Regions from separate parts of the Lacimicrobium alkaliphilum genome, predicted to be linked through region 1. Evidence: predicted binding sites of a transcription regulator. Region 1 holds the regulator's gene; each other region holds the start of a gene.
What was found. Region 1 encodes FNR, which switches genes on or off when oxygen is low (the NO sensors DNR and NnrR bind a similar motif). Its sites were predicted from a motif close to TTGATCTAGATCAA; they were not measured.
Positions count from the first base shown of each region.

Region 2: a site for FNR is predicted at 2,237-2,250, ahead of yegQ (tRNA 5-hydroxyuridine modification protein YegQ). Genes of this name have one in related genera too.
Region 3: a site for FNR is predicted at 3,516-3,529, ahead of AT746_RS02425 (YgaP family membrane protein). Genes of this name have one in related genera too.
Region 4: a site for FNR is predicted at 2,517-2,530, ahead of AT746_RS06020 (cytochrome ubiquinol oxidase subunit I). Genes of this name have one in related genera too.

Region 1 is NZ_CP013650.1:2,123,161-2,131,073, forward strand. Features, by position in the region: gene AT746_RS09670 (heavy metal translocating P-type ATPase) at 1-955, shown strand, start outside; gene ccoS (cbb3-type cytochrome oxidase assembly protein CcoS) at 952-1,131, shown strand; gene AT746_RS09680 (sulfite exporter TauE/SafE family protein) at 1,121-1,807, shown strand; gene fnr (fumarate/nitrate reduction transcriptional regulator Fnr) at 1,892-2,623, shown strand; gene uspE (universal stress protein UspE) at 2,744-3,676, shown strand; gene AT746_RS09695 (DUF4112 domain-containing protein) at 3,688-4,029, shown strand; gene ttcA (tRNA 2-thiocytidine(32) synthetase TtcA) at 4,124-5,035, shown strand; gene AT746_RS09705 (DUF2987 domain-containing protein) at 5,051-5,707, opposite strand; gene AT746_RS09710 (glucosaminidase domain-containing protein) at 5,704-6,507, opposite strand; gene AT746_RS09715 (hypothetical protein) at 6,482-7,225, opposite strand; gene AT746_RS09720 (LysE family translocator) at 7,301-7,913, opposite strand, start outside.
Region 2 is NZ_CP013650.1:1,512,089-1,520,001, forward strand. Features, by position in the region: gene AT746_RS06850 (hypothetical protein) at 1-69, shown strand, start outside; gene AT746_RS06855 (DUF6746 family protein) at 157-534, shown strand; gene AT746_RS06860 (cytidine deaminase) at 918-1,322, opposite strand; gene AT746_RS06865 (hypothetical protein) at 1,430-1,609, shown strand; gene mog (molybdopterin adenylyltransferase) at 1,629-2,159, opposite strand; gene yegQ (tRNA 5-hydroxyuridine modification protein YegQ) at 2,313-3,635, shown strand; partial or broken gene AT746_RS06880 (YfhL family 4Fe-4S dicluster ferredoxin) at 3,640-3,822, shown strand; gene AT746_RS06885 (hypothetical protein) at 4,134-4,700, opposite strand; gene AT746_RS06890 (PhoX family protein) at 4,767-6,221, opposite strand; gene tatC (twin-arginine translocase subunit TatC) at 6,372-7,172, opposite strand; gene AT746_RS06900 (Sec-independent protein translocase subunit TatA/TatB) at 7,169-7,612, opposite strand; gene tatA (twin-arginine translocase TatA/TatE family subunit) at 7,646-7,913, opposite strand, start outside.
Region 3 is NZ_CP013650.1:506,966-514,878, forward strand. Features, by position in the region: gene AT746_RS02405 (sodium-dependent transporter) at 1-1,069, shown strand, start outside; gene AT746_RS02410 (SDR family oxidoreductase) at 1,093-1,902, opposite strand; gene AT746_RS02415 (DUF2884 family protein) at 1,971-2,744, opposite strand; gene AT746_RS02420 (hypothetical protein) at 3,002-3,193, shown strand; gene AT746_RS02425 (YgaP family membrane protein) at 3,248-3,463, opposite strand; gene AT746_RS02435 (MalY/PatB family protein) at 3,666-4,799, shown strand; gene AT746_RS02440 (tetratricopeptide repeat protein) at 4,896-5,522, shown strand; gene rnr (ribonuclease R) at 5,613-7,913, shown strand, end outside.
Region 4 is NZ_CP013650.1:1,322,351-1,330,263, reverse strand. Features, by position in the region: gene AT746_RS06030 (sigma-54 interaction domain-containing protein) at 1-855, opposite strand, end outside; gene AT746_RS06025 (NAD(P)/FAD-dependent oxidoreductase) at 1,041-2,318, shown strand; gene AT746_RS06020 (cytochrome ubiquinol oxidase subunit I) at 2,613-4,184, shown strand; gene cydB (cytochrome d ubiquinol oxidase subunit II) at 4,181-5,317, shown strand; gene cydX (cytochrome bd-I oxidase subunit CydX) at 5,330-5,434, shown strand; gene AT746_RS06005 (ABC transporter ATP-binding protein/permease) at 5,427-7,034, shown strand; gene AT746_RS06000 (ATP-binding cassette domain-containing protein) at 7,028-7,913, shown strand, end outside.

The sequences.
Region 1 (7,913 bases):
CTGTGCCATGGCCAGTCTGAACCGGCACGGATTATTGTTAAAGCGGGCGGATCTGCTTGAGACCATCACCAATATCAAGGTGCTGGCTTTTGATAAAACAGGCACCCTCACCCAGGGCCGTTTTAGTCTCAGTGCTGTGCACAATTTATCTGCTCACCCACAACAACATATTCTGTCTGTTGTCTGTGCAATAGAGCAACATTCTGAGCATCCTATCGCCCGGGCATTTGATGCCCCGACAACGGAACAGGTCAGTGATGTGGAAGTCAGGCCGGGATACGGCCTGTGCGCAACGGTTAACGGCACAGGCTACCGATTGGGGAGTGCCAGACTGATACGTAACAAGGTACCTGAAGATCTGCAGGGTTGTAATGTATTTCTGGAAAACGGAAACCAATTGCTGGCGGCCTTTACGGTGACAGACAGCCTCAGAGAGGATGCAACAGAGACGCTCAATCGGCTTAGTTCTTATGAGCGGGTTATTATCAGCGGTGATGCCGAAGAAAACGTACGCAGGATAGCCAATGAACTGACTATCGATGAGTATTATGCCCAGTGCTCTCCAGAGCAGAAGCTGCAGAAATTGCAGGCATTGCAGAAACAGGGTAAGTCGGTGATGATGATCGGAGACGGTATCAATGATACGCCGGTGATGGCTGCCGCCGATGTCTCCGTCGCCGTTGGTGGAGCCACAGATCTGGCTAAGAATGCAGCCGATATTATTCTGGTTACACCGAGTCTGGCCCTGCTGCCGGAGCTCTTTGCTATGGCCAGACTCACACGGCGCAAAATCATCCAGAATATGTGCTGGGCCTTAGGTTACAATATGGCGGTGTTGCCCCTGGCAGTGGCAGGCTATCTTACTCCCTGGATGGGGGTCATCGGCATGTCCCTGAGCTCGATACTGGTGGTAGCTAACTCTGTGCGATTATTAAATAAAGGGCCGCGTTCGTGAGCATTCTCTATATCCTGATCCCCATAGCTATCCTGCTGGTCACCCTGGCCGTGGTGGTATTTTTCTGGGCGGTTAAATCCGGCCAATTTGAAGATCTCGAACGTCACGGTACTAGCATTCTGTTTGATGAGGACAAACCAGAAGCCGATAAGGATAACAACCAAAATGAACGCTGAGTCGCTGTGGCTGGCGGCCTTGCTGATTGGCATGGCCGGCAGTGTTCATTGTGTGGCCATGTGTGGCGGTATCGTTGGTGCCCTGACCTTCTCCATTCCTGTACAAAAGTCTGCCCTGCCCTACATGTTGAGCTACCATGCCGGGCGAATCTTTAGTTACAGCATCGCCGGTGCAGTGACTGGCAGTTTGGGGGCGATATTCTCTCACCAGGTGAGTCATGGCCTGGTGGTACTGAATCTGTTCGGTGGCCTTTTTCTTATTGCGTTGGGACTCTATATCGGTGACTGGTGGAGGGGGCTGGCGATCCTTGAAAGGCTTGGTGGCAAAATCTGGAAACCGCTGGTGCCGCTGTCAAAAAAGTTTCTGCCTTTTAAGCATCCACTGGCAGCCCTGCCCTATGGCATTATCTGGGGCTGGCTACCCTGTGGCCTGGTGTATTCAACCTTATCCTGGAGCCTGGCCAGCGGCAGCGCATTCAACGGTGCGATGGTGATGGCCCTGTTCGGGCTGGGCACCCTGCCGGCGCTGATCAGTCTCGGCGTGGTCAGCCATAAGCTTAAGCCCTTACTGAGCCACAGGCTGACTAAAAAAATCATTGCCCTGTGCCTGCTGGGTTTTGGCCTGTATATGTTGTTGAACCAATTTGCGGGGCAAATTGAGACATACGTGCGATAAGACCTTAGTCTGCTGGTGAACAGTATCAAGTTAATGCTAAGCTGATACAGGAATAGTTTATTTATTGAGAGCTTTAGTCGCCTTATGAATCAGCATCGCGAATGTGCCATCAGTTGCCAGAATTGTAGTATCAGCCAGCTCTGTCTGCCGTTTACCCTGAACAGTAGTGAGCTGGACAAACTGGATAATATAATTCAGCGCAAACGGCCTTTTCAGAAAAATGACAAATTATTTCAGTCCGGTGATCCTCTGGGAAGTTTATTTGCGGTACGTTCAGGCTCGTTTAAGAGCTACGCCCTTGCCAGTGACGGAGAGGAACAGATAACGGCCTTCCATCTGCCCGGCGATATTATTGGTTTTGATTCAATCAACAACAAGGTTCACAAGACAGCCGCACAGGCATTGGAAACCTCAATGGTGTGTGAGATCCCGTTTCAGACTCTTGAGCAGTTGTCCGGCGATCTGCCACGACTGAGACAGCAGGTCATGCGAATGATGAGTAACGAAATTCAGTCGGATCAGGACATGTTGTTACTGCTGAACAAACGCACGGCCCATCAGCGACTGGCCTATTTCCTGACACAACTGGCAAATCGCTACCATCAGCGTGGATTCTCTGCCACTCAGTTCAGGCTCAGTATGACCCGGGCTGAGATTGGTAACTATCTGGGACTGACAGTAGAAACCATCAGTCGACTGCTTACCCGCTTTCAGAAGCTGGGTATGATCCAGGTGGATGGTAAGTTTATTACGCTGTTAAAGCCGGAATTACTTAAAGAAGCATTAGAAAGTCCGGTATTAGCTGGTAAAGATTAGCAGGCAGGGTTACTAAACCTTGATCTGAAACAAAAATGACTCCGTTTTTTACCTGATAGATTGGAAAAAAAGTTAGATTGTACATAGGCTTATAACATCTTTACTGAAAAGGGACAGAAGATGGTCAATTACAAGAAACTGTTGGTTGTTATCGATCCGACGACGGAAAAACAAAAAGCGCTGAATCGGGCCCTGTTAATCGCACAAAAGACCGGTGCCAGTATTACGGCCTTTCTGTCTATCTATGATTTTTCCTACGAAATGACCACCATGTTATCGGTTGATGAGCGTGAAACCATGCGCCAGGCCGTGGTGGATGACAGAACTGAATGGCTGACGGAACTGGTCAACGCTCAGGTAAAAGACAAGGATATCGCCATTGATGCCAAGGTGGTCTGGCATAACCGCCCTTATGAGAGCATCATCTATGAGGTGATCGACAACCATTATGATTTGGTTGTTAAGGGCACTCATGAGCATGGTGGCCTGAAATCGGTCATTTTCACGCCTACTGACTGGCATCTGATGCGTAAAGCACCTGTACCTGTATTGTTAGTTAAAGAACATGACTGGCCCGAACAAGGTAACATTCTTGCTGCGGTCAATGTGGGCACAGAGGATAAGGATCACCAGTCACTGAACCAGCAGGTGACCCATACAGCCCTGGCGTTTGCCCGAACCCTCAAGGGCCAGGTTAATCTGGTTAATTCCTACCCCGGTACGCCGGTAAATATTGCCGTAGAGATCCCTGAGTTTGATCCTTCCGATTTTAATGAATCGGTGAAAAAGCATCATATCGAGTCTATGCAGACATTTGCCAGCACCCACGGCGTGGCAGATGAACACTGTTTCGTCAAAGAAGGTCTGCCGGAAGACGTGATCCCTTCCATTGCCAAAAAGATCGATGCTGAGCTTGTGGTGCTTGGCACTGTTGGCCGTCATGGTATTTCTGCGGCGCTGATTGGCAACACTGCCGAGCATGTTATTGATGCACTGGATTGCGATGTATTGACCCTGAAACCGGAAGGCTTTATCAGTCCGATGCAAAAATAAGGGCTCTGTCATTGGCGCAGAAGGCATATCCTGCTGAGCTGAAAGCGGCGCAATACTGGGCCGAGCTGACAGACAGCAGGTTTTCAATTTTAGGTATTCGCTTCGGACTGGACTCGCTGGTTGGGCTGGTACCTTTTTTGGGTGATGCAATTATGCTATTGCCTGCACTGAGAATATTCTGGCTGGGCAGACAATTGGGCGTACCCTTTAGTATGCAGACACGTATGCTGTTCAATATTCTCCTCGATCTGCTTATAGGCTCAGTGCCTGTTATCGGTGATCTGTTCGACCTGCTGTTTAAGGCCAATCAGGCAAACTTCCGGTTGATAGAAAGCTGGTGGCAACAACAGTAGCACCAATCCGCATAGATAATTGCCCAGCAGCCGAATAGCTCCCTCAGGTTTATTTCGTTATAATCGCCGCCTGATTTTTACCGGGCAGATACTGATGGAATTATCCGGGCTGACAGCCAAACAAAAATACGGCTTTAACAAGCTGCAAAAGCGCCTGCGCAGGGGTGTGGGTAAGGCTATTGAAGATTTTAATATGATCGAAGATGGCGACCGCATTATGGTCTGCCTGTCAGGAGGCAAAGACAGTTACACGCTGCTTGATATTTTGTTGTATCTGCAACGCATTGCACCGGTCAAATTTGAGCTGATTGCGGTCAATCTGGATCAGAAACAGCCCGGTTTTCCTGCCCACGTACTGCCCGAATATCTGAGCCAGCTTGGCGTTAACTATAAGATAGTGACCGAAGATACCTACTCCATCGTCAAAGACAAGATCCCGGAAGGTAAAACCACCTGTTCGTTGTGCTCCAGACTGCGTCGCGGCATTTTATATCGTACGGCGACAGAGCTCAGGGCAACGAAGATTGCTCTTGGTCACCATCGTGACGATATGCTCGAAACCCTGCTGCTGAATATGTTTTATGGTGGCAAGCTCAAATCCATGCCGCCAAAACTGGTCAGTGATGATGGCAAACAAATGGTCATCCGGCCGTTGGCCTATTGTGCTGAAAAGGACATAGATCGTTATTCACAGCACATGCAGTTTCCTATCATCCCCTGTAATCTGTGTGGCTCACAGGAGAATCTGCAACGTAAAGTCATCAAGCAGATGTTACAGCAGTGGGATAAACAGTACCCCGGCAGGATTGAAAATATGGCCAGAGCACTGCAAAGCGTGACGCCTTCACACCTGGCAGATAACAGACTGTTTGATTTTGCGGGTCTGCAGACACAGGACAGCCCCTTTGCCGATGGCGATATTGCTTTTGATCAGCCTGAACCGATGGTGACGGATTCTTCAGCTTCTGATATGGCTCCCGCAGTGCAGGTGATTAATCTGAGTTAAGTCAGATTTCATCTGTTATTCAACCCAGGCCACAATACGCATGGGTTTGGCCGGCAACTGCAGTTCTGCCTCATTCTGTTGCTCCAACCATTGATTGCTCAGGCGCAACTGATTGTCGCTGATATCCGGCAGTGCTATCCCACCATCGATTTTAGCTTGTTGCGCCGGTTGCTGAGCAAAGTGAATGATCAGACCCCGCACCTCTGGCATCAGAAACGACATAAAGCCACCCATTTGGTCGAAGAATGCCATGTACTGACGCTGCAATGACTGCAATTCGTGCAACGGGTAATCAGATTTAAGATGTTCTGCTGTGGTTTCCAGTTGCACCGACATATCACAATCATCGGCCATATCATCCAGTTCAATATTGACTACCGCCCTGGCCAATTTCAGTGCCTGCTCAGATGGCACAGTAAAGCGGTTTTCGGGAGTTACCTTCAGGGCGATATTCTGTTTCTGGGTATGGATAAATGCCTCATTGATGTTACAGAGCCGCTTTTGTTGCCGGTGCGCAAAGCCAAAGGCGAATTGCAGCGCAGGCATAGTTTCAGCATCCAGCTTTCGCGTATGACTGTACAGGCTGCCATAATCAAGTTCGAGTGTATCTGCCTGTATCGGCATTGCACATAGCCAGCCAAGGGCGGTCAGGATGATAGCTTGCTTTATCATGCGCCAATATACTTGCGGTTAAATCTAATCATTTCCAGTAGCTCATCAATATAATCCTGGCCGCGTTCTGAGTAGCTCATGAGCCCCTGTGCCAGTGGCTCGGCAGCGATCTGCTGCTGATTATTGCGTAATGTGGCGCGAATACCCCGCAGCTCGCTATAGGCGTAATGGGTATTGATATTGCGCAGATAAGCACTGACTGCATGGGAAAGATCGCGGAATTTTGCCACTTCGTGAGCGGCATCATCGTCCCGGGCACTGGGAACAAAGCCACAACCGCGACGGAAGCACCACATGCCAAAAAAGTTATAGCCTTTGCGGGCAAATCGGGATGTTCCCCAGGCAGACTCATTGGCCGCCTGAGCCAGCACCAGCTCCAGCGGCACGATATCTACCCGGCGCAGCAAGCGACTGAAGTCCCTGCTATCACGCGGCGCCTCGTCCAGGCCGTATTTCCTGGCTATTTTAGCCAGCTTGCGCTTTTGCACTTTGCTCAGGCTTTCGTTACTGGCCACTTTCTGTTGCAGGGCCTGCAACAACGCGCGCTCCTTCAGGATAATCTGATTATGGTATTTCACCGCAGGGCGTAAATAGTCAAAAAAAGCCTGTTTCTTAGCCGGAATATTTTCAATATCCGCGAAATCCGGGATAGGATGAGACATTTCCTCCGGCACAGGCACGCCGTACTCGGGTTCCCGTTGTAAAAAAGGATAAATCAGCGCTACTAAAACGCAAACCAGAAACAGTATGCGAAGACCGATCTGAAGCGGGGTTTTACGCATAGAATATGGATTCTGCATTGTTTTCTCCCTTCTCAGGTTTAAAGCGTACGGCAATGCCGAAGATATCCCTGTATAGCACACCCTTAACATTGTAATACAGTGGGCCTACCCATATCAGGGCGATACCCAAAGTGGCAACCACCAACATAAAGAGCACCGCGAAGAGCAGATATAGCATGACAAATTGCGGCCATTTATGGCTGACAACCCGCACCGAAGTATATATGGCACGCCAGGGAGACAGCCCCTTTTCAACAATCAGTGGCAGCGTGAAACTGCAGGCTATCATCAGGTATAACCCTGGCACCACCAGCAGCATCAGCCCCAGATTGACCAACAGGCTGACCATCAGGGTTGCCAGCCCCAGCACCAGAGTCCGGGGAACGAAGTGAAACAGATGAGAGGGTCTGGATACACCGCCAATACTGTGATTGACGCCCATCATCAACAAGCCCGTAATCAATGGTGCAGTTATCAGGGTAATCAGCAGCTCCACATAAAACTGAATATTTGGATCCAGTATGTCGCCGCCCTGATTTTGGATCAGATTAAAACTGATCAGCACCACCAGCAATACCAACGCAAAAACCATCATCAGGGCCTGAACCAGTGACCATTTGGTGACCTGGGTGATGTTCCAGCCTTCTTTCAGTACTGCCTGCAAATCCACTATGAATTCCCCGTTAAGGGCCTTGCTCATGGTACCGCCTAACTCAAGTTTTTTGTTTTCCTGCACGCAACCTGTCCAATACTTTAAAGTGAATCATCTGACATTTTATCAGCTTTATCATGTGTGAAGACAGTAAAGATGTCAGCCTTCACCGGGGAAAATCAATCTCAGGGCCAGTGCAATCAACAGCACTCCCATCAGACGGTCAAACCAGTAGCCTTGTTGAGTGAGAAACTGTCTGATTCTGGGGGTACTGAGCAAAAAAGACAGGCTGACAAACCACAAAGCAGTGGCCAGTGCCAGATAGGCGCCATAGAAAAGCTTGATCTGTATCGGTGTCTGCGCCGAGATGGCTACGGCAAATAACGACAGAAAAAACAGCGTCGCCTTGGGGTTCAGTCCATTGGTTACAAAACCTACCACAAAGGCTTTCTTGTCCGACAATGCTGTCCCTTCTGCGCCCTTTTGATTTACGCCTGGTTCGGCCTGTTGAAGGCGACTTCTCAGCGCCATAATGCCGAGGTAACCCAGATAGATGGCGGCCAGATAGCTCAGCGCAGTAAATAACCAGGGCGTGGTTTGGATCAGCAGGCCAATCCCCAGCATGGAATAGGCAACATGCAGCAGGATTGCCGTACCAACACCAAGGCTGGTGACAATAGCCGCCCGACGACCAAAGCGAATACTGTGGCGAACCACAATGGCAAAGTCTGGTCCCGGACTGGCCACCGCGAGCAGATGGACACTGGCTATG
Region 2 (7,913 bases), 610 kb from region 1:
CTGTGTTGGTTTTACCGCGCCGTTAATGCCGCCGATTGGCGCTGTGGCAGTTGCGGGGGCTGTATCTGAGCGCTAAAAAAACTAATCCTAAAGGATTAATTGCAAATGGAAATAGTTATTATTAAGATGGGTGGGTCTAAAATAAGGAAGTCATCCATGAAAAAATTATTATCTCTGTGTTTAGTATTACCTTTGACATTCTCTGCCAGCGCTATGGCCAGTGAAGACAAACGCCCCGATCATTTTAAAGGCGAGTCTTCAGAAAACCTGCAACAAGCGGTAGCCAATCTGTCTGCCTATAATCAGAAGCTGGCAGCCATAATTGAAAAGTCAGAACTCAGTCTGGAAGATATGGCAGAGATTCACCAGCTCACTTATACCCTGGAAAATGCCTTGCAGCGTATGGATAAGGAACTGGATAATATCGCCGAAACACTTGAAGAGGTGCACCTGGGTTCAGAGCATGCGGCCTTTGATAAGGTCAAAAAGCAAGGGCAGGAATACCTTAAGAAATCATCTTTATTGGTGAAGTAGAACAGGTGTCGTGAACGACAGCAGAAAAAACCTTTTTCAGCACAGAGCCACCCGGCACCTTTGATGACTCAATGCTTATGTGGCGAGTTTGGCTATTCAAAGGCTGCTGGATGCCCGATAACAACACTCGGGCATGACCGGACGTCGCTCCCGCGTGCTGTTGGCGGGAGCCCAGCGCCCTTTTATTTACCATTAAGATATAAAAGATACCGTCATTCCGGCATGTTGTTAGCCGGAATCCAGTGACCTCTGCCACCCTTAACACAAAGGCACGGGATGCCCGACAACACCATTCGGGCATGATACTATAAACTCCCGTGTGCGCTGCGACTCTGCGGTGATCATTGTCCCTATATGCTTGTCGTATGTTTATTCGTTTACCGTTAATTTTCCAGGCTAAAAAGTCCCGGGAGTAATTCGTCAGCCCGCCAGCTTTGATAGTTGTCGTTGTCGCAGGTAGCGTAAACCATTGCATGGGCGGTAAAAAACTCGGCAATCACCTGGCGACAGGCGCCGCAGGGAGAATAGAGTGTCTCTCCGGGCATATAAATCAGCATAGCGGCGAATTCCTTCGCTTTGTGCCCATTAGCCAGAGCACTGAACAGGGCCGTGCGTTCGGCACAATTGCTCAGGCCGTAACTGGCATTTTCCACGTTACAGCCGGGGATAATGCTGCCATCATTAAGAATCAGCGCAGCCCCTACGGCAAAATTGCTATAAGGAATATAAGCTCTGGTGGCGGCTTGTCTGGCAATCTCTCTGGGATTAAGCAGGTGTTGTGGCAGCATAGCTATTGTGAGTTATTGTTAAAACGGAATCGGCAATCTTAACCTCAATACCAGGCCAGGGACAGAAAAAGACGGCTTCTGGCGTATTGATATCAGGCAATCACAGTATGCAAAAATCAGTCAGGATAAGTATCTCACGGGCAGAGCAGGTTCGGGCACTGTGTCTGCAGACGGCCAGACAGGCCGCCGAAGAGGCGGCAATGCTGGGACTCTGTGCTGAAGGCCAGTTGCAGGCGGCATTGTCTGCCATTGAAACCCTGGATCTTGAGTTGCCGGACACAGAGTAACGATCGCAGGCTTGCTTTTTTAGTTGGATTTGGGCCGAAAGGGCTTAATCACATCTTCATTGCAGAGCAGGTAGGGCCCCTCCATCAGATCAAGGCAATAGGGCACGGCCGGAAACACCGCATCCAGGCATTGGCGTATGGCTTTGGGTTTACCGGGCAGATTAATAATCAGCGATTGACCCCGCAAACCAGCAGTCTGGCGTGAGAGTATCGCCGTGGGCACATATTTCAGGCTCTCAAGGCGCATCAGTTCACCAAAACCCGGCATCATGCGATCGCATACCGCTTCAGTGGCTTCCGGGGTGACATCCCGTTTGGCCGGGCCGGTGCCGCCAGTGGTGACTACCAGGGCACAGCCTTCGTTATCAACCAGTTCCGCCAATGCCTGTTCAATCAATGGCTGTTCGTCTTCTATTACACGGTAAACCGGCTGCCATTCGCTGCTCAGATAAGTGTTGAGGGTATCGATAAGGGCAGGGCCGGACAGATCTTCATATTCACCACGGCTGGCGCGATCACTGACGGTTAAAATTCCGATTTTGGCTGGCATTTTTGTCTCCTGTTAACCTGAATGCGCATCCTAGCTGCTATCCGCCACATAGACAATCCGGCGTAATGGGTAGGAGATTGAGCCAGATCAACACCCGCCAGGCCCGGATTTGCATAATAGCCGTCAGTGATTTTCAACAGACAGACGGTTTAAATGAATCCCGAACTACTCTCACCTGCCGGTAGCCTGAAGGCCATGCGCTATGCCTTTGCTTATGGCGCCGATGCCGTCTATGCCGGTTTACCCCGTTACAGTCTGCGGGTGCGTAACAATGGTTTTGATCCGGACAGCCTGGCTCTGGGTATCAGCGAAGCTCATCAACAAGGCAAGCAATTTTATGTGGTGCTGAATATTGCGCCCCATAACGCTAAATTAACCACCTTTATCGACGATATTGCCCCAATTGCCGAAATGAATCCCGATGCCTTTATTGTCTCCGATCCGGGCGTGATATGGCTGCTAAAGCAGCACTTTGCCCATGTGCGGCTGCACCTGTCGGTGCAGGCCAACACCATGAACTGGGCAGCGGTGAAATTCTGGCAACAGATGGGCATTGAGCGGGTGATCTTATCAAGAGAGCTTTCACTGCAGGAAATCGAAGGTATTCGTACACAAGTGCCTGATATGGAGTTGGAGGTGTTTGTGCACGGTGCCTTATGTATGGCCTATTCAGGCCGCTGTCTGTTATCCGGCTATATGGATAAACGGGACCCTAATCAGGGCGCCTGTAACAATGCCTGCCGCTGGCAGTATGATATTACCGGTGCACAGGAACAGCTAAATGGCGATCTTATCCCGGTTCAAAGCGATGAATCACTCCCTGGCGTACAACATTACCCGGCACCAGAACCGGTGCTGCTGACGGAAAAACAACGCCCTGATGCGCCTATGCCCATGTACGAGGATGAGCATGGTACCTATATCCTTAATTCCAAAGACCTGCGTGCTATACAACATGTGCCGAGACTGATCGAAGCGGGCGTGCAGTCACTGAAAATAGAGGGGCGAACCAAGTCATTTTACTATGTGGCCCGCACGGCGCAGATTTACCGCCGGGCCATAGACGATGCACTGGCCGGTAAGCCTTTTGATACAGCACTGATGCGGGAGCTCGAAGGGCTGGCGTCCCGCGGCTATACCGAAGGCTTTTTGCGCCGTCATATCCCTCAGTCCGAGCTACAGAATTATAACCAGGGCGCCTCTTTAAGTGACCGACAGCAGTTTGTGGGAGAAGTGCTGGGCTGGGATCCTGCCAGTGGATGGGTGGAAGTGGAGGTGAAAAACCGCTTTCAGGTCGGCGATACACTGATGCTGATGACGCCAAAAGGCAATCATCAGTTTGTGCTGCAAAGTATGTCTGACCAGCAGGGCAATCCACAAGCTATTGCACCGGGTTCGGGATACCGCCGCTATCTGCAATTTTCGCCAGAGATTGATACTGACTATGGTCTTTTGATTCGTTGTGATAAGGAGTGATGCTATGAGCCTGATTATTACCCAAGACTGCATCAACTGTGATATGTGTGAGCCCGAATGTCCCAATGAGGCGATAGCAATGGGGAAAAGTATCTATGAAATCGATACGGCCCTGTGCACCGAGTGCGAGGGCTACTACGACAGCCCGGCCTGCATTGCGGTATGCCCGCTGGATTGCATCGAGCCTTTGAATTAGCTTCGAGCGCACAAAACACGATTTACCGCTGAGTCGCAAAGAACGCAGAGTTTACTCTGTATGAAGCAGCCGGACAGATCCGCTGCGTTACCAGCAGGCTGCAAGGGATGGGTGTTAATAATCGTCGTGCCCGAACGCTGTTATCGGGCATCCAGTGATCTTTTGCTGAGGGAAAGTATACCGCTGAGCCGCAGAGAACGCAGAGATTTAATATTTATCTTCTCTGCGATCTCAGCGACTCTGCGGTGAGAAAGACCTTTCGTTTTTTTACTGATAACTGAGCACGTCAACAGAATACCGAATTAGTTCAGCAGCCGTTTGCGCTGTATTAACAGGATTGACAGTGTCAGTGCGAACAAACCGCCCAAGGCCGGCTCTGGCACTGCTGCTGCCTGAGTTGATATATTCATCGAATAATCAAAATCCGAGAACATATCAAAACCCGCATCATTGCCGCCTAAAGCCAGGGTGTAGGAGCCGGCTGACAGCATGATATTGCTCAGGCTGTTACCGCTGAACGGAGTAAAGGGGTCAGTTCCGGCAATATAACTCATAGATTCACCGAACAAACCACTGAAATCGCCTGTGTTAGAAAACATGAAACCCGGGTCCGTTTGCAGTTCACCGCTATACAGACCAAGACCAAAAACGATATCAGAGACGATGTTTACCGACAGACTGGTTTCCTGGTCAAGGGTAAAGTTCCAGAAATCCATTTCACCACTGCCCATGTTGAAGCGCCAGCCGTCATCGCCGGTAACGCTGCCGTTATAGTCCCCGTCACCGGCGAAAGACAGTATGTCGGCCTGGCTGAGTGGGCTGAATGTGAGCAGTAAAGGCAACACAAAACTTATGATTAGTACACGCATGATCATTTCCTAAATAAAATGTTTAGTTGAAAAGAGGAGAGGCCTGACGCCGCTCCTGTCCAGTGGCTAAAGGGCGCCGTTTTCCCAGGGGCCGGTAATAGCAAAGGTGATTCCGGGTGACTGGATGTTGACGAATAACCAACGACCATAAAAGGTGGCACCACACCATTCTCTGCTGGTGAAGCTGCGACGGTTACTGCCATCGGTGGAGTCACCCACGGAATCAACAAAGTTCTCCATAGTGCCAGGATAAACTGCGTCGATTGTTGCAAGATCACCGCGATCCAGTGCCACAATGTTTTCCGCAAAGGTAAAGGTTGAACCCTCTTTGGTCAGGCCCACCAGGCGTTTAGGGTTGGAGCCACCATCTTCACACATCAGAATATTACCTCTTGGGCTGATGGCGATGTTGTCGGGGCCGTCTACCTGGTCGGCTGATTGAGATTCGAACAAGATGGTCAGGGTTTCTTTACGTGGGTCGTAGCAGAAAATCTGGCCCAGGTTGGCCGCGCCACCGGAGGTGGAAACAAAGTAGATACGTCCGTCGTCATACCAGCAGCCCTCGCCACGTTCGATGATGGCAGCGTCTGAGGCCTGATCAAAGCAGCGCTGGGAGGTGGCATCAGGATCATCCACTTGCTGCCAGCTGACATTCCAGACCGTGCCTTCGGTCAGGCCGCCGCGAAGATCGATACGGCTGGTGTTGTCCAGCACCATGGCGTAGAGTTTGCCACCGGCTTTGAGATTGCCCCATTCCCCATTGGGCACAAACTTATAAAACGCCGATGAACCGGCATCTTCTGTTTCATACACGTAACCGGTAGCCGGATCCACTGCAACGGCTTCATGTGAGAAGCGACCCATTTCGCGTATTGGCTGGCCATCAGAAATGCCAAATCCGGGTACTTCGAAGATATACCCATGGTTATAGCCCTGAGGGCCATTGTTCCAGCCGTGGAAGGTTTCTTCGCAGGACAGCCAGGTACCCCATGGCGTTGCGCCACCAGCACAATTTCTGATGGTGCCGCCAAGGCTGTTGTAAGAAGACAGAAAAGTGCCTTTTACCACATCAAACATCAGGTTGGTGGTACCACCATACTGAGCAGGGTTGTATACACCGCGCCCACCCCGCGGACTGCTCATATGGCCTTCACCTTCGCTCAGTTCGTGATTACGTACTAACGCAATCACATTGCCCTTGGCGCCAACGACTGCCATGCCGTCATGATCTGTGGGAGTAGGCAGGCCATCAGACTGGATCTGTCCGGTCCAGCCAAAGGTTGTGTATTCAAAGCCTTGTGGCAAGGCCAGCAGTTCCAGACCTGTAGCCTTGTCAGCTACAGGTACCAGAGGGCCGTAAGAATCTGAGTAGGGCAGGCTGGCAGCCACGGCACGATTAGACATGGCTGCGAAGGCTGCGCTGGCAGTTACTACTGAGCTGCCTTTGATAAAGTCACGGCGGTTAACTGCGGGTTGAGCTGGCAGCTCATTGTGATCTGCCATGGTTGTTTTACTGGTCATTGGAATTCCTCTTATTGAATTGTGGGCGATTGTGGGATCCATTCGAGAACCTCAGGAATGACCTCGATCCACAATGACCAGCCTATGGGAGGAATATGACAATTCGTTGCCGTTTATCTGACAGATTTACAAAGATTTTGTGACATAGCTTCAGTAGCGGGCAGCCTGATCCGACTGCGAGTTTTTCTGCCGGGAATAGTCTGACCGGGTCCAGCGAATCAGCAGAATAGACAGCTCATACAAGGCAAATACCGGCAGCCCGAGGGCGATTTGTGAAATCAGATCCGGCGGGGTAATCAATGCCGCCAGCAGAAAAATTACCACAATGGCATGGCGGCGAAAACCGGCCAGGCTCTGCGCTGAGACCAGTCCTGCTTTGGCCATCACCAACAGCAAAATGGGTAACTCAAAGCTCAGGCCAAAGGCAAGAATCAGTTTAATTACCAGGCCCAGATACTCACTGATCTTGGCCTCAAGTTCGACGCTGATAGCCGCTTCTTTGGCGGGACTTTCAAAACTGATAAAGAACTCCCAGGCCAGTGGCATGACCACATAAAAGGCCAGTGCAGCCCCGGCCACAAAGAGTATCGGGGTCATGACAAGCAGTAGTGAAACGCTGTGCTGTTCGTGTATGTAAAGGCCTGGTGCGATAAAACGCCATATCTGGATCAGCATCAGCGGCAGGGTAAAAAAAGTAGCACTGAAAAACGACAGTTTCAGATAGGTAAAGAAGGCTTCATGCAGCCCGGTATAGATCATTCTTCTGCCGCTGTCGGGCCCGAAAATTTCTAACAGAGGCTGTTGCAAAAATGCGTAAATCTGGCTGGCAAAAAAATACGAAGCGATAAACATTAACGTAAAGAAAGCCAGGCAATAAAGCAGTCTGCGCCGCAATTCGATAAGGTGACTAAGAAGAGGCGCTTTGGACAGGTTTAAATCCTTTTCGGTCATGGCTGAGATGTACCTTGTGCATCAGGTTTTTGAGAAGGATCGACTTGCGCTGTATTGTTACTGCTACTGCTACTGGTATTGCATTGTTGCGCTGTTTCTGGGGACTCGCCTGTTGATGGTGTGACTTGCTGTGATGCCTGCAGGTGTCGCTGCTGATGCTGCTCTGCTGTCATTGAGCCGGGGATAAAGTCAGCGGGCAGGTGACGCACTTCTTCCGGTAAATATTCCCGCCAGTTCTGTTTTTCGCTGCTGTTACCTGAGGCAATATCCACTTCCCGTTCCAGTTGCTTCATATTGCCGAGCACGTCTTTATACATTTTCCGGCTTTTGGCTACTAGTCGGCCACCGGCCTGAAACAATTTGGGCAGATCTCTGGGTCCAATAACAATTAACGCCAGTGCCGCACAGAACAGCAACTCAATCCAGCTTAGATCAAACATATCAGCCTCTTTACCTGAGCAACCATCATCATATTAGCTGGTGTGCTCTTTAGACAGCGATGCTGCGGCTGGTTTGTCCGTGTCTGACGTTGAATCCTCTTCGTTTCTCAGAGCTTTTGTCGCGTCGGTCTTCGTCCTGACAATATCGGAATCCGGGTTATTGACAGCACTTTGTTCATCCTTGTCTTGCATACCCTGCTTGAAACCACGAATACCTTCGGCCAGATCACTCATCAGCGCTGGGATCTTGCCCCGTCCGAACAGTAAAAGAAATAACATAACTACTAAAGCAATTTGCCAC
Region 3 (7,913 bases), 1.6 Mb from region 1:
GGAGTTTCTGGCATCCCCGGGCAGTTTCGGTGAGTTTATCAACAGCAATGAACTTTTTGTGTATATGGCGGTGGTGATTGGCCTGACCTTTCTGATCCTTCAGGGAGGGGTCAAAAGAGGCATCGAAAAGGCGGCCCGCGTACTGATGCCGCTGCTGTTTCTGATGCTTATGGCGCTGGTGATTTATGTTCTGACTCTGGACAATGCCATGCTGGGGGTTGAATTTTTCCTGATTCCTGATTTCGACAAGCTCACCGGCAAGGTACTTAATGGTGCGTTGGCGCAGGCGTTTTTCTCCCTCTCTCTGGCGATGGGGATCCTGATAACTTATGGCTCCTATATCCAGAAGAGCAATAATATCATTCAGGCCGGAAAAATGGTGGCGGGCTTATCTCTATTGGTTGCTGCCGGTTCAGGTTTGCTGATCCTGCCTGCGGTGTTCTCTTTTAATCCTGACGTACAGCTCAGTGAGCTGTCTGAGTCCAGTATCAGCATGATCTTTACCTTTCTGCCGAAGATCTTCCTGGCGCTGCAGGCCAATATCGGTTATTTAGGTGCCTCCTTTGTTGCCAGCTTCTTCTTCCTGTTGGTATTTTTTGCAGCATTGACCTCTCTGGTGTCCATTATTGAAGTGCCCGTAGCCAGTCTGATGGATGGTAAAGGGATGCGTCGTCGTACAGCGTTGTTATCTCTGGGCAGCGCCATGATTGTGCTGGCAGTGATCTGTGCATTGTCATTTGGCCGGGTTGAGATATTTACAGAGTTGACCAGCTATGGTCTGGATGCTGAAGGCCAGCCACTGGTCAAATCCTTTTTTGACCTGGTTTACGATATTTTCTACGAGACTATTTTGCCATTAAACGGATTTTTGCTCTGTTTGTTTGTGATCTATCGCTGGAGGAAACACAATTTTGATGCAGAAATCAGCCAGGGCAATGACAGTTTTGCCGGGTCATTTTTGCAGAAATACGTGAATTTCTCCCTCGGTACCTTTATCCCGGTGATCCTGGCGGTGATCTTCGTGAACACGGTTTCGACCATATTTTTTGGTAAGAACCTGCTGTTCTGAATTTCCTGAAAAGCGCCGGGCCATCAGCTCAGTTCTACCGGCATTTGCATAGGGTCAGGATAGTTCAGACTGATGCCAAGCTGCCTCAGGGTTGCTCTGGCATCAATCTCTTTACCCGGCCCGCTGCTAACCTTATCCGTTGTGAAAACAGGCGGTGCTAACTCAGCCAACCCTGCGGCCTGGCAATAAAAGTCCTGCCGGGTTGGATGTTCAGTGGCGGACAGATGAAATACCTGACCCCAGTGATTTCCTTTAATGATTGCAATAATGGTCTTTAACACATCCTCAAGGTGCACCAGGTTGACCCTCTGATGGCCTTTATCCAGAGTGCGGCCCGCCAGAAATTTTACCGGATGCCGGTTCTGGCCGATCAGTCCTGCCAGGCGCAATATGCTGGCTTTGCCCGTTGCCAGAAGATATTGCTCTATTTCCATGTGAGCAAAACCTGAAGCCGTATTTGGTGTTGGTGCGGTCTGTTCATCCACCTTACCCTGACTGTTGCCGTAAACAGATGTGGTGCTGATAAAGAGGATCTGCTGGCAGCCTCGTCTCAGAAGCTGGTCCGTCAGCAGTTTGATTGAGTGCACAAAAGACACCGGCTCAATAGTTTTACGATTGGGGGGGATATTGAGAATACAGATATCTGCTCCGGCGATGGCGTCGGGAAGAGGATCGCCCAATTGAAATAACCAGGTTTCGATACCATCAGCGGATAATTTTTGCTGTTTGTGTTTGTGACGACAGGTGCCCAGCACCCGGTATCCCTGCTGCAAAAACTGAAACGCCAGCGGCTGTCCAAGCCAGCCGCAACCACAAATGCTGATACTGATCATAGTGTCACAGATTACCCTCGGTCTGATAAGAGATTAGCAATATACCATGGACAGGTCTGTGCTGATCATTACATCAGATTTCGATCGCCCTCAACTCTGACAATATCCAGTTCAGATAAGTCGGGAATCTGGTGGCTTATTTGCTGTTCCAGATCATCCAGCCTGGCCAGATCATAGCAAAGGCTGTCGGCTCTTTTTTCTATGATCTCCGCTTTGCTGGTGATGCGCTGTTCTAGATTCTCGCCGAAATTCTCCATGCGCTGCTCGAAGTTTTTCATATCGCCACCACTGGAAAGCATTTGCTTACCCATCGCCATCATCAGACTGCCCATAGAGCGAGCCACCATTTTTTTAACTTTCTGTTCGATTTCAGACTCAAACTGCGGTCCGAAAAACTTATCGTCTTTGAGTTGCACGGAGTTAAACCGAATACTGCCATCCTCAGCGTAGAGCTGTTGCGAGACTTTTTCTTTTAGCATGCTCATCTCCTCGCTGAACTCCAGCACCAGTTCATCGTCATATCCGAGTAACTCGCCAAACGCGCTGTTAATTCCTTCGCTGGCAAGCTCAACAGCATCCATGGCAATTCCTGCAACCTGCGGAGCCAGTTCGGATACCTGTTGATGATATTGGTTTAGCAGTTGCTGCTGTTGTGTGTTCAGCGACATAGTATTGCCGTTAAAGGTAGCCCCGGTTCCATCCAGTACCAGAGGTTGATTGTCCTGGGTCGACAGAGTCAGAATGCCTTTTTCAAGACTGAGATCGCCTTTAAGATTAACATTACAATCGGTCGCTATAGCGGATGAGCTGATAACAAGCAGTGAAGCGAGCAGTGTTTTCATCGGTATTCCTCAATTCATATTAAAAATTATTCTACAGTGTCGGATACAGCAACCCTTATGCCAAAAATCTAACCTGTTGTTTCTAAATGGGTTGTGCTCTTTGTCAGGACGGTGATAACAGAGCCTTTTGGTCAATATCACAATTTAGTGGGCGTTTGAGCCATACATCAAAGCTGCGCAAAAAATTGATCTGGTGCACTGATCAGTTAGCACTTTTACGGCATAATAGACTCATATTCATCGTTTGAGGCATATTTATGGGAAATTGGGTTGAAGCAATTTTATTTGGTCTGGCATTGTTGGCTTTTGTGCTCGGTGTCAGCAGCATTATCATGGCCATGACGTATAAACCGGCTGCCGCCGATGTACAGATGAAATCTAAAGTAGAATATGGCTTTTTCGGGGTGAGTGGGCTGGTATTAGGTTTGCTGTTTGTCTACGCCCTTTAGATGAGCTTCAGACTCAGTTTAAAAAGGCGCCATCGGCGCCTTTTTAAAACACTTTTATCGGGCATGGTGATAGGTATCTATGCCGAACAACTTGTACAACCAGCAAATACCGGTTGATGCGGTAGTCCAGAGCGCCAGGCCGACAACAACCAGAACAATACTGACTGCGGCAGGAAATATACCTTCCACTGCCACTGCCAGTAAAATGCATGACAGCACTGAGCGGATTAAGGTATCCCAGACACCCACATTGTCTTTATCTTGCATCATCTTATCTCCTCGTCATTTTGCCTGAGTATGTTCCGGTAAAGACCACGATGCTTTGACCAGGATCAATTTGCTCAATATCCCTGATTAAAAAGGGGTATAAGTTGTTCCAGATCAAAGTTGCGTCTTGTATGCCACTCTTAATAAAGTAGTAGTCAGTTTTGTCTGCACTTGCCAATAGCATTAACAACTTTATGGGAAAAGTATGAATTTTGACCAGATTGTCGATCGTAAGCCCACCTTCTCTTTCAAGTGGCAGAAGTATAAGGGCCAGGATGTTTTGCCTATGTGGGTGGCGGATACTGAGTTCAGATGTGCTCAGCCTATTCTCGATGCCCTGACTAAACGTATTGAACATGGGGTACTGGGCTATACTCTTCCTGCCCAATACGAACCGGCAAAACAGGCGGTGGCAGATTGGCTAAGCCGACGTTATGACTGGCAAATTGAGCTGGACTGGATAGTGTGGATGCCTGGCGTGGTACCAGGTTTTAATGTGGCCTGTAAGGCATGTTGTGAACCCGGTGATAAAGTGATGATCCAGGTGCCTAACTACCCGCCTTTGTTGGCGGCACCACAATTAAATCAACTGCAGCGAGCGGATATACCGACCCTAGAACAGGACGGACGCTGGATGCTGGACTTTGACGAGCTGGAAAAGCAGGCCGCCGATCCGGCAACTAAGCTGTTTGTATTGTGTAATCCAATGAATCCGGTCGGCACGGTGTTAACTGAGCAGGAGTTAGCCCGTGTTGCAGATATCTGTCAGCGTAATGGGGTCACGCTGTGCAGCGATGAAATTCACTGTGATCTGATTCTTGATGATCAGGCTTCGCACCTTCCTGCCGGCAAACTCGAAGCGCTGAAATCCAACAGCATTACCCTGATGGCGGCCAGTAAAACCTTTAATATTGCCGGGCTTGGTGCGGCCTTTGCGATTATCCCTGATGCCCGCTTGCGTCGTCAGTTCAATCAGGCGGCGATGGGTATTGTGCCCTGGGTCAATGTGCTTGGGTTGTATGCTACTGAAGCCGCCTTTACCCAATGTGATGACTGGTATGAGGCGCAGCTGGATTATTTGCGTGGCAACAGAGATTATCTGGTCGAGCAAATCAACCAAATTGAGGGGTTGCAGCTGATTTCTCCCCAGGCGACGTTTTTAGCCTGGATCGATGCCAGTGGCCTGGGGATGGATAATCCACAGCGATGGTTCGAAGACCGGGGAGTCGGTCCTTCACCCGGAGCAGATTTTGGTGATAAACAGTTTGTGCGGATAAATTTCGGCAGTCCCCGTGAATATTTACGCGAGGCCATTAACCGTATAAAGCGGTGTGACTGACGCTGATCCTGTTGATCAGAGCTTTATCATTAGGCATTTTTGCCGATAAAAAAGCTGGTGATGATCTGCAACTGTCCTGTGCGGGAGAATGAGAATATGATTAGAACGTTGTTTGGTGCATGTTTACTGGCTGTGGCAGCCGTGCCTGCACTTGCCCAGCAAAGCGAACTCAAAGCCGTACAGATCTATTCTCAGGATGAGTTAATCGCCATGATTAATGAAAATACCCATCTCGATCGGGTGGTGATGGATGATTGCCAGCTAGTGCAGGATATCGAAGCGCGGGCGACAACGCTGAAACTGCCTGCTTATCAGTTTCTGTGGGGAGATATGCTGGCCTGGGGAGTGTGTCTTAAAGCCGACCCGGAACGGGGGATACACTATATGCATGAGGCTGCCGAGCAAGGCCTGCCTGCCGCAATGGAACAATTAGGCCGCTACTATGCCGTGGGCCGGTTGGTGCAGCAGGATATCGACAGGGCTATCGTTTTCTTAAGAGAAGCCGGTAGTCTGGGTAATCTCAAAGCGCAGTTACGGTTGGCTGAATTGTTTATCGAGGGCCATGGCAGCCCCTATGACTATGAAGATACCTACCACTGGCTATATAACGCGATTACTGACGACAAAGCCGTGCACCAGCAAATTGCCCGTTGTCTGCAGGAACTTGAAAAGCTGATGCATCCCAAGGTGGTGCGCAAGGCCCGTCGTCCGCTTAATTCCTGAGTTCGTCAGGTTGTGGAAATTGTGCAATCATTCGGGCCCTGAATTCGTTATACTGTGCGTTAAATATTCAGAAAATAACGGAAACTAGCATTGCCAACGCAACACGATGACCCCTATTACCAGCGCGAAAAAGAAAAATACGACAATCCGGTAGCCAGCCGGGAATATCTCCTTAAGCTCCTGACCGATGAAAACAAGCCCCTTTCCATGCTGGAAATTTGTGAGTTGGTGGGTGCCGAAGATGAAGAGAGCCGTATTGGTATTCAGCGCCGCTTAAGGGCCATGGAGCGGGAAGGGCAGATTCTGTTTAACCGTAACAAGAAATACGGCCTGGCAGATAAGATGGACCTGATCCGAGGCAGGGTCATAGGCCACCGTGACGGCTTTGGCTTCCTCAAACGTGAGGATGGTAAACCGGACCTGTTTATTCACAATGCGCAGATGCGGACCTTACTGCATGGTGACATCGTGTTGGTTCGTGAGAGCAATCAGAATTACAAAGGTAAAACCGAAGCCCGTATTGTCAGAGTCGTTGAACCCCGCACGGAACCCGTAGTCGGGCGTTATTTTGTCGAGCATGGTTTCGGTGTGGTCGTGCCTGATGACAGCCGTATCTGCCAGGATATTGTTATCCCTCCTGAGCAAACCGAAGGTGCCCGTCAGGGACATGTAGTGGTGGTCGAGATTGTGCAGCGCCCGAACAAAAGGGTAAATGCCACCGGTAAGATCATCGAAGTACTGGGCGAACATATGGCGCCGGGCATGGAAATCGAAATGGCCATGCGCACCTATGATATTCCCCATGACTGGCCTAAAGCTGTTACTGAACAAATTAAGGGGTTAACCGAACAGGTACCGGAGCAGGCCAAGCAGGGGCGGGTGGATTTGCGTCAGTTACCTCTGGTGACTATAGATGGTGAAGATGCCCGTGACTTCGACGATGCCGTGTATTGTGAGCCACTGGATGAAGGTGGCTGGACACTTTGGGTCGCCATTGCCGATGTCAGTTATTATGTAAGGCCTGGTTCTGCGCTGGATAAGGAAGCCATTGAGCGGGGTAACTCGGTGTACTTCCCAGAACAGGTGGTGCCCATGCTGCCTGAAGTGCTGTCTAACGGGCTGTGTTCACTCAATCCCGAAGTGGATCGGCTGTGTATGGTATGCGAGATGCGCATCGACAAAACCGGCCACCTGAAGAGTTACCAGTTTTATGAAGCGGTAATGAACTCTCATGCCAGGCTGACCTACAATAAAGTGTGGGATATTCTGCAGGGCGATAAGGAGTTGTATCAGCGCTATGAGCCGCTGGTGCCCCATCTTCGTAGTTTGCATGATCTGTTCCGGGTACTCAAAAAGGCCAGAGCCAAGCGTGGCGCTATTGAGTTTGAAACCCAGGAAAATAAATTTATCTTCAATGCACAGCGTAAAATCGATCATGTGGTGGCGGTTGAGCGTAATGACGCTCACAAGATGATTGAAGAGTGCATGATCCTGGCCAATGTCAGTGCCGCCATGATCCTGCAAAAATATGAAGCCGAAGCTTTGTACCGTGTGCATGACAAGCCCGATGCCGATCGCCTGATGAGCTTTTTAGGCTATCTGGCCGAAGTGGGGATTCCCCATGGTATCGGTAACGATCCGGTGCCGGCCGATTTTTCCAACGTTGTTAATAAGGTCGCTGGAAGGCCGGATCAGGAACTGATTCAGACCATGTTACTGCGCTCCATGAAGCAGGCTATTTATGACCGCGAGAATATCGGCCATTTCGGTCTGGCTCTGGAAGCCTATGCCCACTTTACCTCACCCATACGCCGCTATCCTGATCTGGTTGTACACCGTGCCATCAAAGGGGTACTGGACAAGCAGAGTAAACGTAAGAGCAGCAGTGGTGGTAAGGCCTATTCCAGCGAGGAAGTGCAGCAACTGGGTGAACAGTGCTCAATGACCGAGCGTCGCGCCGATGATGCTACCCGTGATGTGGCCGACTGGCTCAAATGTGAGTTTATGCAGGACCATGTGGGCGCCAGCTTTGACGGCGTGATTGCCTCAGTCACCAGTTTTGGCTTCTTTGTACGTCTGAGTGAGTTCCATATCGATGGTCTGGTGCATATTACTGCGCTGGAAAATGACTACTATCACTTTGATGCGGTTAAGCAGCACCTGATTGGTGAGAACTTTGGCACCGTTTACCGGCTCGGGGATCAGGTGCGGGTCAAAGTGGCCGGCGTTAATCTGGATGATCGTAAAATCGATTTTGTGCTGGATCAGCCCCAGGGAAAAGGTAAAGGCGGTCGCAAAGTGGCGGTGAAAAAAGCAAAAGGCAAACGTGCCGCTGCACAAAAGCCTGTATCAGATAAAGCAGCCAAGCCTAAAGGGCAAGGCACAAAGCGT
Region 4 (7,913 bases), 800 kb from region 1:
ATCCTGCCTGAACTCCCCTGCTTCAACCAACTGCAATAAATCTTTGTGAGTAGCACAAATCAGCCTGAAGTCTGAGCGTTTAGGTTGCAAACCTCCTACTGAGCGAAAGGTTCCGGTTTCCAGCAAACGTAACAGTTTAACCTGCGAATGCAGCGGCACATCACCTATCTCATCAAGAAACAGGGTCCCCCCATCGGCTTCCTCAACCAGCCCTTTCTTGTTATGTGTCGCGCCGGTAAACGCGCCTTTATGATGCCCGAATAGCTCACTTTCAAATAGCGCGTCATTCAGCCCGGCACATTCAATAATGATAAAAGGTTTACTGTGGCGTTCACTGGCATCGTGAATCGAACGGGCAACCAGCTCTTTGCCGGTGCCAGTTTCACCCTGCAATAACACGCTGATATCCGATGACGCCGCTCTGTTAATTCGGTTAAGCAATTTATTAAAACACTCAGTTCGTCCCACCATCTTATGCTCTGCCACCTCTGCCGAGGCGTATAGTATGCGGTCGAGGATCTCCAGATATCCAAGGGTCATGCCATCTTCATCCCTGATCGGGCGCATCAGAATATCGCAATGCTGTTTTCCTTGTGGAGTCTGATGCACATGCACAACCCTCGCTGTTCGGCCAGATTGAGCACAGCTTAGTAGCGGGCAATCCTCTCCGTGGCGATCACAGGGCTCAGAAGCCCCATGAGAAATCTCATAGCAATGACTGCTACCGGTATAGATCTGCTGCGAATAAGTGTCCTTATACGCCTGATTAACGGCCTGAATACGATAATCAGGAGTAATAAAAATCGCCGGTTTCTCTACCGCATCGATCATGGACTGGATAACAGGAAGATTCATAATAACTGCCATTTTTGGCAAAACACTACCCTCAATACTGACATATTTGACAAAACAGACACAAGCTTATTACCACATATCCTCATCAACAGCGCGCGAAAGCCGCCAGAACAGGGCCCGGACATTCTGGCACCAAACTTGTTAACAGTTGCTTTACAACGTAACTGATATAAGAAAGAGGAACTATGGCTAAAGTGGTTATTCTGGGGGCCGGCACCGGAGGAATGCCTGCCGCCTATGAAATAAAGCAAGCCCTTGGTGAATCCCATCAGGTGGTGATGGTTAATGAGCGCCCGGAATTCAGATTCGTACCGTCAAACCCCTGGATTGCGGTGGGCTGGCGGGAACCCGATGCCATTACCATTCCGATTGAAAAGTATCTGAACAGAAAGAAAATTGATTTTGTCTGTGCCAGAGTCACAGCAATTGAAGCTAAGCAAAATCGTTTGCTTACTGAGGATAACTTACACATCGATTATGACTACCTGGTGATTGCCACCGGCCCGAAACTGGCCTTTGACAGCATCCCCGGAGCTGGTCCCGATAATTATACCCAGTCTGTTTGTACCCTCGACCACGCGCTACGCTGCCGGGACAGTGTTGAAAAGCTGATTGCTCAGCCAGGGCCGGCCATTGTGGGTGCATTTCAGGGCGCAAGTTGTTTTGGACCGGCCTATGAATACGCCTTTATCCTGGATAAAGCCCTCAGGGATGCCAAAATAAGGCACAAAGTGCCTATCACCTATGTCACCAGCGAGCCTTATATCGGCCATCTGGGCCTGGGCGGTGTGGGGGATTCCAAGTCACTGCTTGAGTCTGAACTCAGGCAGCGGGACATTAAATGGCTTTGCAATGTGCGGGTAGACGAAGTGCAGGATAAACAGATGCTGCTCAGCGAACTGGACAGAAAAGGCAATGTAGATATGCAGCATAATTTGCCTTTTGTGCACAGTATGTTCATTCCCCCCTTTGCAGGTGTTGATGCAGTAGCAGGTGTAGATAAGTTGTGTAACCCCAAAGGCTTTGTGATAACCGATGCCTTTCAGCGCTCACCCATATACCCGAATATTTTCTCCGGTGGGGTCTGTGTAGCCATTCCACCGGTGGAAGATACACCTGTTCCCACAGGCACACCGAAAACAGGTTATATGATTGAAACTATGATGACCGCCATCGCCCATAACCTTAAAGCCATTATCATTGATGGCACTGAACCTCAGAGAAAAGGCACATGGCATGCAATATGTCTGGCTGACATGGGAGACACCGGCGCGGCTTTTGTGGCAATGCCACAAATACCACCACGCAATGTGACCTGGTTTAAAAAAGGCAAATGGGTGCATCTGGCCAAAATAGGTTTCGAGAAGTACTTTCTGCGTAAAATGAAAACCGGTAACAGCGAACCTCTGTACGAGAAGTATGTATTAAAAGCCCTGGGTATTGAGCGTCTCGAAGAAAAATAGAACAGCATAGCCTTTTTACAGGTGCCGGAATACACCGGCACCTGTATCGAAGTTTATTCAGCTGTCATTTATGACAGAAAAAATAGTCAAAGCCATTAGCCCCGTCTCAACCTTTTTTCTGCTTACTCTTTCAATAAAGAATTTCTCTATTTTTTACAATAAGTTAAGAACAGCTATTACTTTTTAGGTACTCATTAAGTGATATGGATCAAATATTGCTATTGTGGGCTGTGTCAGGCTATTCGCTGACAAAAGTTGAATCACAGATCAAGGCCCGATAATGGAGATACCCCTATGAATGAAACCCTGATCGAACTGTCCCGTTGGCAATTCGCCCTGACGGCCATGTTCCACTTTATCTTTGTGCCTCTGACCCTGGGCCTGAGTTTTCTGCTCGCGATTATGGAATCGGTCTATGTGATGACGGGTAAGGAAATCTACAAGCAGATGACCAAATTCTGGGGCAAGCTGTTTGGCATTAACTTCGCTATTGGTGTGGCCACAGGTTTGACCATGGAATTCCAGTTTGGCATGAACTGGTCTTACTATTCCCACTATGTGGGCGATATCTTTGGTGCGCCTTTGGCCATTGAAGGCTTAATGGCCTTTTTCCTCGAATCCACCTTCGTCGGCCTGTTCTTCTTTGGCTGGGACAAGATGTCCAAAGTCAAACACCTGATGACGACCTGGCTGGTAGCCATAGGCTCAAACTTTTCAGCCTTATGGATCCTGATCGCCAACGGCTGGATGCAATTCCCTGTGGGAGCCGAATTTAATATTGAGTCCATGCGCATGGAGATGACCAGCTTCGCCGAGGTTGTCTTTAATCCCGTGGCACAGGTGAAGTTCGTACATACCGTGTCTGCCGGATATGTCACTGGTGCTATCTTTGTACTGGCAATCTCCAGCTATTATCTGCTGAACAACAAGGATATTGCTTTTGCCCGGCGTTCATTCGCCATCGCATCGAGCTTTGGGCTGGCTTCGATTCTGTCTGTAATTGTACTGGGTGATGAAAGTGGCTATGAGCTGGGTGATGTGCAAAAAGTTAAACTGGCAGCCATTGAAGCCGAGTATCAAACTCAGCCGCCCCCAGCGGCCTTCACTTTGTTTGGTATTCCCAATGATGAAACCCAGACCACTGATTATGCGGTAAAAATACCCTGGATGATGGGCCTTATCGCCACCCGTTCTTTGGATGAGGAGGTCACAGGTTTACTGGCCTTAAAAGCACAGCACAAAGAAAAGATTATTGCCGGCAGTCAGGCCTATGGCCTGCTTGAGCGAGTTAAGGGTGGCACTGCAACAACCCAGGAAATGGAAGCCTTCAACGCTAACAAAGACTTCCTTGGCTATGCCATGTTGCTGGAGCCTTTCACTTCCGATATCAGTGCGCCTGATGAAACCGCAATACAAAAAGCTATGGATTACAGCATCCCTCCGGTGGCACCGCTATTCTGGAGTTTCCGGCTGATGGTAGGCAGTGGATTTTTGATGTTGGCTCTGTTTGTGCTCGCTTTCTGGTATAGCACCAAGCACCAGATTACCAAGCCCCGCTGGTTGCTCAAAGCCGCTTTGTGGAGCCTGCCCCTGCCCTGGATTGCCTCAGAAGCCGGCTGGTTTGTGGCCGAGTTTGGTCGCCAGCCCTGGTCAATTGCTGAGGTGTTGCCGGTGCACGCGTCGGTATCTAACTTGTCTGTATCCGATGTGGTATTGACCATGGTGCTGTACACCAGCTTCTATCTGGTGATGTTTATCCTGGCGTTTTATCTGATGCAAAAATTTGCCAGACAAGGACCATCAGAGCTTGCCAGACAAGCCGAACAGGACAATCTTGATATGCAGGTTAAAGGAGCGCAGGCATGATCGATTATGAAGTTTTACGTATTATCTGGTGGTGCCTGATCGGCGTATTACTGATCGGCTTTGCCATCACTGACGGCTTTGATCTGGGCGTCGGCTCGCTGCTGACGCTGGTCGGCAAAACCGACGAAGATCGCCGTATAATGATTAACACCATTGGTCCTCACTGGGATGGTAATCAGGTCTGGTTTATCACCGCCGGTGGCGCCATATTTGCGGCCTGGCCGGTGATTTATGCCACCGCCTTTTCGGGCTTCTATCTGGCTCTGGCGCTGACGCTAATCGCTCTGTGGATGCGGCCATTAGGTTTTGATTATCGCAGTAAACTACCGAACAAAAAGTGGCGACAAAGCTGGGACTGGGCCCTGTTTGCAGGCGGCCTGATCCCGGCGCTAATCTTCGGTGTGGCCTTTGGCAACTTACTGCTTGGTGTACCCTTTGAAATGGATGCCAACCTGAGATCCACCTATACCGGTAGTTTCTTTGGGTTATTGACGCCCTTTGCGCTGCTGACCGGTCTGATTTCCGTTGCCATGTTGCTTAACCATGGCGCCACATGGCTACAGTTAAAAACGGCTGATAATTTACTGGTCCGTGCAAGAAGCGTTTCTGTGGTGCTGTCACTGGCAACTGTTGTTTTGTTTATCCTGGCAGGTTTGTGGGTTGCCTTTGGCATCCAGGGCTATGTCATCACCTCTGCAGTGGACACCTTAGCCACATCAAACCCGTTGAATAAAACGGTTACGGTGGAAACCGGCGCCTGGATGCAAAACTATGGTCGCTACCCCTGGATGATGCTTGCCCCACTGACCGGTATTATTTCCGGGCTGGCCTGTGCCTGGTTCTCCTGGAAAGGCCGGGGCGGCTGGGCCTTTGTCAGCAGCGCGCTGAGCATGACCGGGATTATTCTGACCGCAGGGCTGTCGATGTTCCCCTTTCTAATGCCCAGCTCTACCAATCCTGATGTCAGTCTGACCATGTGGGACGCCACTTCCAGTCTGTTGACCCTTAAGATCATGTTCGCGGTAGCCTGTATTTTTGTACCCATCGTACTGGGGTATACCGCATACAGCTTTTGGGTGATGCGTGGGCGACTGAAGCAGTCACAAATGAATCAAAGTCATGTTCTTTATTAGGAGAGACGAGTTATGTGGTATTTCACCTGGATTTTAGGCGTACTGTTAGCTTGTGCCTTTGGCATTATCAACGCCATGTGGCTCGAATCCACAGAAGATCTGGACAGGGATGAGTGAGCGTAATAAATCGCAGGAACACCAGTTAAGTAACTGGCTGAATGCAAACGGGGCGGCCCATCGGGCCGCCCTGTTATTGTTGACCCTGTTTGGTGTTGCCGCAGTTGTCAGCCAGATTACCTTGTACTGGTTCCTGTGCAGCATTGCCCAGACCCTGATAGTGGAGGCTAATCCGGCACAGCAATCCGATGTATTTTCTCTCGGTTGTGCGGCTTTTAGCTGGGTCATGTTCGAATGGTCTCGTCAGGCCCTGAGCCAACGCATTGAACTGAGTATCAGCCAGCAGTTTCAACACAGACTGCATGCTCAATTGCTGTCAGGCCAATATGCTTTGGTTCGTCAGCACAATCATTTTTTCTGGCAACAACTTTGGCTGGAACATATTCCCGCTGTTGCACAGTATCTGGTCAGATACCGGATTCAGCAACGCATGGCTGTAGTCACGCCACTACTCGCGATTATTTTACTGTTTCCGGTTAACTGGGCAGTGGCCGCGGTATTACTGGTCAGTATGCCCGTGGTCCCGCTGTTTATGTATCTTATCGGCTCGGGCACATCGGCATTGCACCAGAAGCACTTTGTGGCCCTGGAGAGGCTCGGCAGCCTTTTCGCAGACAGGTTACAAGCCAGCCAGTTGATTCATATTCACGACGGCCATCAAAGCCAGCTCAATATGTTGGCCAACAGCAGTAAAATGCTTAACCGGCGTACCATGGAAGTGGTTAGTCTGGGGTTTCTATCAACCACTGTGCTCGATTTCTTCTCCACTCTGGCCGTGGCTCTGGTGGCCGTGTTTGTTGGCTTTAATCTGCTGGGCGAGATCCGCATTGGTGCGACCTTGTCACTGGATCAGGGGCTCTTTATGCTGTTGATTGCGCCGTTGTGCTTCGCTGAACTAAAACTGCTGGGCCGTTACTATCATCAGAGATCGGCAGCAATAGCCGCCGCCGGGGAACTACACCCCATACTGAACAGACCGCTTCATAAAGATGTGGATGAGAAGTTCAATGGTTTTGACTTGCAAGACTTTGAGAGTGTGGTGCCCCGGCTGATATGCCACCATCTGAGCCTTAATAAAGGCGACTGGGTTCAGTTACAGGGCGATTCAGGCAGTGGAAAAAGTGTGCTTTTAGAGTGCCTTATGGGGCAACGGCCAGCCAGTCACAGTGTCTGCGGAAAAAAAGTTCTGCTCACCCAACATGCTCTTATCACCCCCGCTACCCTTAGAGAAAATTTGTGCCTCGGGCACGCCTATACCGATATACAGCTATGGCAGTCTCTGGAGCAGGTCGAGCTGAAAAACTGGGCTGAGACGCTGGCAGACGGACTCGACACCATAATGGGTGAACGCCCTCCCATGTCTGGCGGACAAAAGCAACGTCTGGCACTGGCAAGAGCCCTGCTTACTGATGCACCGCTCATATTGCTGGACGAACCCACTGCCCATCTGACGGAAGCGCAACATCAACGGGTAAGCCGTATTATCAGACAAAGGTTTCAGAGCCGCACTCTCATCTGGGCCTCCCATAAAACGCTGCCGGCGGATTGGTTTAACAAACATTGGCAGGTCAAGGATTCCGAGGTGAAAGTATTGTGTTAAGCAGGCTACCGGCATTGTTGCTGGCATTAATGCACATGGGTTCAGGATTGATCCTGCTGTTGTTTTCAGCCTGGTTTATTGCTGCCAGTGCTGTTGCAGGCAATGGTTTTAACTACATGTTACCGGCTGTGGTGATCCGGGCTCTGGCATTGATTCGGATAGCCTCAGGATACGGGCAGATGTGGCTCGGCCACCAGCAGCTCCTGAATCACCTCTGTGACATACGCCTGAACCTGTTCAGGCGATGTATCAATGGCTGGTTAGATAATAGTGACACTGGTGCCGAGGCGCTGACCCAGCATACTCAAGCAGTAGCGAATATCTGGATTGCCTGGATAGCGCAAAACGCCGGCGCAATTATCATGCTTTCAATCGGTGTCGGCAGCGCAATCTGGTTGGTACCGGGACTGTCTTCCTACGCCTGGTCGCTATTGCTGGTCTATTTGTTGATTACCCTGTGGCTTGTTATTGCCGGTCTGCGTCAGACCAAAGGCCTGCTGCAAGCGCAGCAGCGCTTTGTAGAAGACAGCGAAGCGCAGTTAAAGGCGGCAACCCTATGGCCGCTGCAAAAAACAATCAACCTTGCTGATGCCTCGTCACTCTGGCGGGCCAGAAAAAAACGTCAGTTTCAGAGTGACTCAGGTGTCAGTCTGCTGCATGCCGTCAGTCTGGGACTATTGGTTTTAATGATCGCACAACTCCCGCAGCACTATGCTGGCGAAGCGGTACTGCTGGTGTTAGTCATGCTTCTTTTAACCGCACGTGACTGGCTGGCACCAGCAATCACCAGCCATCCCGCGCTGACAGACTACCTTCATGGCGCTGAGGGGCTGGAGCAGCTAAAGGTCACTACGGTTACAAAACTCAGTTGCACGCAAC